One region of the Paenibacillus sp. DCT19 genome, then DNA from elsewhere that is predicted to be linked to it. Evidence: riboswitches for the same ligand, from Rfam matches in the RefSeq annotation. Region 1 holds a riboswitch; the other holds the start of a gene.

What was found. Region 1 has a riboswitch for ZMP and ZTP ahead of DMB88_RS22860 (DJ-1/PfpI family protein). Riboswitches for the same ligand answer to the same signal wherever they lie in the genome.
Region 2: linked by a shared signal. The riboswitch ahead of DMB88_RS27230 (TIGR01440 family protein) and the one ahead of DMB88_RS22860 (DJ-1/PfpI family protein) in region 1 are both predicted to bind ZMP and ZTP.

The regions. Positions count from the first base shown of each region.
Region 1 covers NZ_CP029639.1:4,990,747-4,994,168, forward strand. The annotation lists gene DMB88_RS22850 (hypothetical protein) at 1-611, opposite strand, end outside; gene DMB88_RS22855 (hypothetical protein) at 713-1,129, opposite strand; ZMP/ZTP riboswitch at 1,434-1,515, shown strand; gene DMB88_RS22860 (DJ-1/PfpI family protein) at 1,575-2,171, shown strand; gene DMB88_RS22865 (GNAT family N-acetyltransferase) at 2,190-2,663, shown strand; gene DMB88_RS22870 (XRE family transcriptional regulator) at 2,823-3,422, opposite strand, start outside.
Region 2 covers NZ_CP029639.1:5,982,174-5,985,595, forward strand. The annotation lists gene glyA (serine hydroxymethyltransferase) at 1-796, opposite strand, end outside; gene DMB88_RS27230 (TIGR01440 family protein) at 1,013-1,606, opposite strand; ZMP/ZTP riboswitch at 1,746-1,827, opposite strand; gene DMB88_RS27235 (low molecular weight protein arginine phosphatase) at 2,063-2,635, opposite strand; gene DMB88_RS27240 (manganese efflux pump MntP) at 3,017-3,422, opposite strand, start outside.

The DNA.
Region 1 (3,422 bases):
CTTAGTGTAAGCTGTAGCTTCACTTTCCCTTCGCTTGCTCCCCCTAGTGGAGTAACATCGAGGATTTTGGCCATCGCTTTCTCGCCTGTACGAGCGATATCCATCATCTCAGGAGACACGCCCTCCTTGATCATTTTCTCATTCAGTAATTCCTGCATATCCTGCTGCGATAATTGTCCATTCAAGTCTAACCCGACCTTACGTTCATCCTTCTCCGAAACAAGCAATGGAATGAAGCTGCCTGGCTGGAACTGCGCCATCGAAGTCAACGGAATGATCGTTTTGAACGTTGTATCGTACTTCTCATGACCTTTACGGGAGACGGTCACACTGATACGTACTTCAGGTTGCTCGTTAATATATGTACCCGTCTGTTGTACACTTGTAATGACTCCAAGGGCAGGTATGCCTGTCTTCACACGGCTTCTGCCGAACATAGCGCTTAGAATTGCAGGGACAAAAATCAACGCAAATCCCGTATAAATCGCAGGTCTATACCACCAAGCCTGCATCGTAATAAACGGATCATTCCACAACTTTTCCGCCAAGAATGGCGAGAATCCAACACCAAATACAAGTAATAACCCAATAAGTCTCAAAAATCCTACCATCAGAAACACCCTTCCCATATCTAAATCTAGTTGTTAAACGTACTTTTGATCTTTGTTTATACTTCAATAAAATCTACTTACTCCTTAATGACTTCCATACATTAGACCGATGTTAATCCCATATAGATCAATTCTGTCGGGTTTGCCGGGTTCTGTCCCAGCCCCACTTGATCACCTACACGAGGAATCTGCATTTTGGATACCAGTGTTTCCAGTGTTCGCTGATATTGCTTCCCATTTGTCTCCGTCACATCAAGCACAAGTATAACGATGGGGTCAAAATTAATTAGTTTACCGGTATCCGTAATCTTCAACACTGTAGCCGTGGCAGTCAGAGGTAGTGAACCCGTTGCCGCCCATTGTGCTTGCTTCGCCGTATCTAAACTCTGATTAATCGCCTCTCGATGTGCCTTTGGAACCAAACCCTTCATCATCATACCTGTAAGTCCTTTATTCATCATGTTGTCCGCTTTAGCAATGGCATCTTCCTGCTTGTTCTTTTTACTGAACCATCCCATAATAAGCACCTCTTTTGTTTGTGTTATTTGTTATATATTAAGTATAAACATAACACCCCGTGCTTGAATACACTTCTAGGCACATGCAAAAGAAACGACGAATGTGGAGATTCTATCCTTTAACTCATCGCTTATATGGTGAACATATTGAAGATTTCCACAATAAAATGAGTGCTATACTCAACTTCATTTCATGTTTTAGAGTAATTTTTTGTGCTCATACTCTAAACGAGAGGGAATTTATATATTATTTTTATATATATTTACAAACAAAATGGACGTCATGTATACTTAGCAGCAAATACCATGTATGTGTGACTGGCGTAGACGTGGAGCAAACCACGAGGGAGCACATATTTCATATGCCGTACGCCTGGGCTAAGTGTTTGATCTAATGATCAAACACTTTTATTCATTTTTATGAGATGAAAGGACGGGATCAGCAATGAAAATGGCATTTGTGATATTTGATGGAATGACAAGTATGGATTTCGTTGGATTTTATGAAGCTGTGACCTGGCTATCCATACTAAAAGCAAAGGAAAACGTATCATGGACATTTTGCTCGGACAAGGAAGAGATTAGGGATGATCGTGGACTGAAAATGAAATCCGATGCAGTACAGCCTAATCTGGGGGATTATGATCTCGTATTTTTCCCTGGCGGCTTATCCACCAGAACGCTTCGATTCGACGAGAATTTTATGGATTGGGTTCGAACGGCGGAGCCTGTATCGTATAAAATTTCTGTATGCACCGGGGCTTTAGTATTGGGTGCGGCTGGTTTTTTGAATGGAAAAAGGGCTACTACCAACTCATCCGCATATGAGCTACTAGCTCCCTACTGTGCGGAAGTCATATCTGCGCGCGTCGTACGTGATGGTCATACGATCACAGGCGCCGGCGTTACAGCCTCCATTGACCTGGGATTATACTTGGTTGAAATGCTGACAAATACAGAGACTGTACTTCAAGTTCAGCAGAAGCTAGAGTATCCATACTACCAAGCAGGTAAACTTCAAGATGTATACATGCCCACTTGACCCTAGGAGGACAAGATTATGAATATTCGCCTTTTGCAAATGCATGACCAACCAGCAGTACTAGCAATGATGAAGGATCATGACTTTCAATTCCCATTGTTCATACGTGAGCAATATCCTGAACGCTGGGAGACATATGTAAATATGATGGATGAGTATTTCAGCGCTTATTATGTCATGACTGACGAATCCGATGTTGCTATAGGTCATGCTGGCTATATATTTCAACCTAATATAAATAGCTATGAAATTGTTGGCGTGGTTACCAGTAAAGCACATCTTCGACAAGGTGTTGCGTGTGCTCTGATCTCCAAAATTTGTACAAAAATAAACGAATTCGGCTGTAGCGAGGTCGTACTTTATACACTTGATCATGAAAAAAATCAAGCAGCGCTCTTATTCTACGAACGACTGAACTTTCAAAGGGAACTTCTTGATATGAACTATTATGCCTCCGGGTTTCATCGACTCGCACTTGTTAGAACGCTTTAGGATTTAATTACACAAACAAGGATGGATAAAATGGATAAAAAACCAATGCTCAGGCGGTATTCACTGTGCTAACGGAAAGCATTGGTTACACAATAAGAGCAGGCTGTCGTAAGCAGACTGCTCCTTTTTTCGTTGTGCTATCCCATTCGAAGAGAAACCCTATTTATTACGCAACAGATAAACCAGCTTCTTATAATATATCGCCGCTTCTTTGTACTTTCGCTGATCCTCTGACACAACAGCTAGCCCTTCATATAAATGCTCCAGCCTTAGGAAATGCTGTGCGGATTCAAAATAAGGTAGACATGCCGAAGCTCGTTCCATAAATACACTTTGATCCCCATGGGATAGCGCAAGCTGGCTTTGATAAAAGATTCCACTCATCTGCTGATCCTGCGTCGTCGCACAGTGCAGCAGTTGATCCACACTTAGCGCAAGCATGCCCCAATCTTTGCGTGCCAAGGCGATTTCACAGCGATAAATGAGAATGAGCGGCTTCATACCGTGCTGCGTTTCTTCTGATTCCTGTTGCAACAGCGACTCGAATCTTTCAATTTCAGTCATGGCCTGATCCAGCTCACCTGATATCGTCAGCATGACGATCCGATTGTTCGCAATAGCGGTCATCAGCTCCCCCTGATTGCTGGTGTACACCAAGTTTGCCTCCGCCATCGTCAGCGCTGAGAGTGCCTCTTGCACAAGCCCCATGGTGAAGCAATATCCACTATAAGCCACATATAGTCCAGATAAACGATGAAA
Region 2 (3,422 bases), 990 kb from region 1:
TGGAAGCAATAACGTGCATCAATGGTCCACCTTGGGAACCAGGGAATACCGCTTTATCAATTGCAGCAGCCCAAGCTTTGGTACAGAGAATCATACCACCGCGTGGTCCACGCAATGTTTTGTGTGTTGTTGTTGTTACGAAATGTGCATGTGGAACCGGGCTTGGATGCAGACCAGCAGCAACCAATCCAGCGATGTGTGCCATGTCTACCATGAACAATGCGCCTACATCATTTGCAATCGCAGCTAGCTTTTCAAAATCAATCGTACGTGGGTATGCACTCGCACCTGCTACGATGAGACGAGGGCGGTGCTTGAACGCTGCTTTGCGAACTTCATCATAATCGATCAAGAATGTATCTTCTTGTACGCCATATGCTACGAAGTTGTAGAGCAAACCAGATGCATTCACTGGGCTACCATGCGTAAGGTGACCACCGTGTGCAAGATTCATACCTAGTACTGTATCACCAGGCTTAAGCGCTGCAAGGTAAACGGCCATGTTCGCTTGTGCACCAGAGTGTGGTTGAACGTTAACATGCTCTGCTCCAAACAATTCTTTAGCGCGATCACGTGCGATATCTTCCACGATATCTACGTGCTCACAACCGCCGTAGTAACGTTTGCCTGGATATCCTTCAGCATATTTGTTCGTCAGAACGGAACCAAGTGCTTCAATAACCGCTTCGCTTACAATGTTCTCAGATGCAATCAACTCAATGTTGTTTTGCTGACGTTTCAACTCCAGATTCATCGCTTCCAATACTGCCGGGTCATTCTTACGCAATTGTTCCATGATTAAATTCCTCCTAATATAAGTGAAGTTATAAAGTGAAACATAAGATTACACTCCAGACTTCGATTGCATCACCATCTTTCGATCGCTGTTATCCCCAGATTTCTTTGAATCCCTTTTACAAAGGGGAAATCCGGTGATAAACGCGAACGCTCTGCTTCTCCAGATTGGCGTTGCACTCTCCGTTTACGTGTAAACATAATTTCACTTTATACGTTAGTCACAAAATGTCGAATCAGGCTGTTCTTCCATACGATACACTGCACGTTCCCCACCAATCAACTTCGGACGCGTTAACGCTGTCGTCACGCGGGCATCTCCGATGTACCGAAGCGATGTACGGAAAGGAACTGCTACATGCCGCAAATGCATGCCAATCATCGTCTCTCCGATATCCAATCCTGCGTGTGCCTGCACATGTTCCGCCAGACATGCATCGGTAAGTGATCGATAAGCTGCAGATGCCATTGAACCACCCGCTGTAGGCACAGGTACTGCACCCACCTCGGTCAATCCCAGACGTAATAACACAGAACGTTCCATCACCAGCGCACGATTCAAATGCTCACAGCATTGAAAGACGGGTTCAAAACCGAATTCCTGCTGCACCTCACGAATACCCGCAAGAAGCTGCTGTGCCACTTCAATCGCACCACTCGTACCAATGCGTTTACCTGCCACCTCACTCGTGCTCGTACCAATGACAACGATCTGTCCTGGACCTAGCTTCCCTGCAATGGCCAGTTCACGCAAAATGGATGCGGTCTGTTCCTGCAATCCGGGTTGTTCCGAATCTAACTCAATAGTCATCCTATCGCCTCCCGATATCATCATGCCCAGCTTCCGATTGGTAGCCTTTCGTATTCCAACATGGCATTTCAGGTACTATTATAGCGAATAAACAGATGAAAGACGAAAAAAAGAGCAGTCTGCGGGTATCGCAGAATTGCTCTTTTGCCCAGGCGACCGGCCGTTTGTTCCGGTGCTCCATTGTGGTTGTGCCCACTTCGTCGCCAGTTACACCGGATCCCTGTTTTCCCCTTCATCATAAAACAACCTGCGCTTAAAATCAACGGGTAATTTACATCCCATGTTCTGTTTCTATATGGCATTTCAAGTACGTGAGGCATGTCTATCAATAATATTAAGGTTCAACCTTGGATGGCTAAGCTGCGCTATGATCGTATGATCAAGCTGATCACCGATCTCAGCTTCCCAGGTTTACATTATTGATACGTTGTTTACATTACCCCTGTGCACTCTGCTTTATTCCAATTTATCCAGAAGTCGATCAAGCGCGGTTCGAATCTCGGCAGCCGTTACGTTGTAATCATCTCGATTGCCGCCAAACGGATCGGAGATGTCGAAGCTTGGAATTCGTTGTCGAATCTCAATGACACGTTCCCGCTCGGATGCTAATATCTCTTGACCAAGTGCACGCTTCATCTCCAGTGTCGCGAATAGGCTGTCCAGTTCCTGCAGATCATTCATCACTTGCTCGTCATCTTCCACGTATTCTTTGAGTGTATAGGTTTTGTGGACGGAGTCTGGGAAAACTTGCAGCACATGCTGCTTATGACTGCGAGTAAGTGTTAGGATCAGATCAGCCCAACCAACAAGCCCTGCACTCAGCTGTGTGGAGTGTGGCGGCCCCTCTACACGATGATCTCTCAGTACCGCCTCGGCGTGACGTGAAATCGGCATTCCCTGTGTCGCAGCAACACCTGCTGAACGCACCTCTACTTGAATGCCACGCTCCGAAGCAAGCTTACGCAAAAGCCCCTCTGCCATGGGGCTGCGGCACGTATTACCTGTACATACAAACAAAATATGTTTCATTGTGGTAGCCTCCCCATTTTATATATGTTAATAAATGTATACATTATAGCTTAAGAAATCCAACCAGGATTACACAACGATTACACAACATTAGTTGCATGAAGTCCATGTTCAGAAAAAAGGGATAAAGCTAGAAATGGATGAACAGGGCGTAGGCTAAACTACGTGGACAACTATATTTTCCCCCGGAGGAAACCAGCTTCGTATGCTTCTATTTATTTCGGCTGAGAAGTTACTTAAGGCATCCACCGTAAACAAAGCGTACTGTCTGCACAATCTCTTTCATTCGATTATACTCGCACCAGAATGATATACAACCGTCCGGCTCTGAACCAGCCAAAAGTGGAGTCCAATGCGGTCATTGAAAACATCGATTACAGCTCAAAAGATAAACAACAACCCAAAGGCGAGCAGGATTGCTCCACCTACAGCTTCACCATAATCCCCAAGGTTATGACTCACTCGTCGTCCAAGCAACAGCCCCATCATGGACATCAAGCCGCCGCACACACCAAAAGCAAGCACAGTTAAGATCAGATCACTACTGAACATCCCCAGAGAAACCCCTACGGAAAACGAATCTATGCTGACACTTAGTGAAAATAAAGTCACACCCACCAGTGAGCGAGGATTCACGAGCTTCGTCTCTCCTTCACGGAACGCATTCAAAATCATATGCGCGCCTAAAAGAACAAGTAAACCACCCGCCGCATACGTGGTGATGTTGCCAAGCAATGAACTGACATACTTGCCTGTGTACATACCGATCAGTGGCATGATGATATGG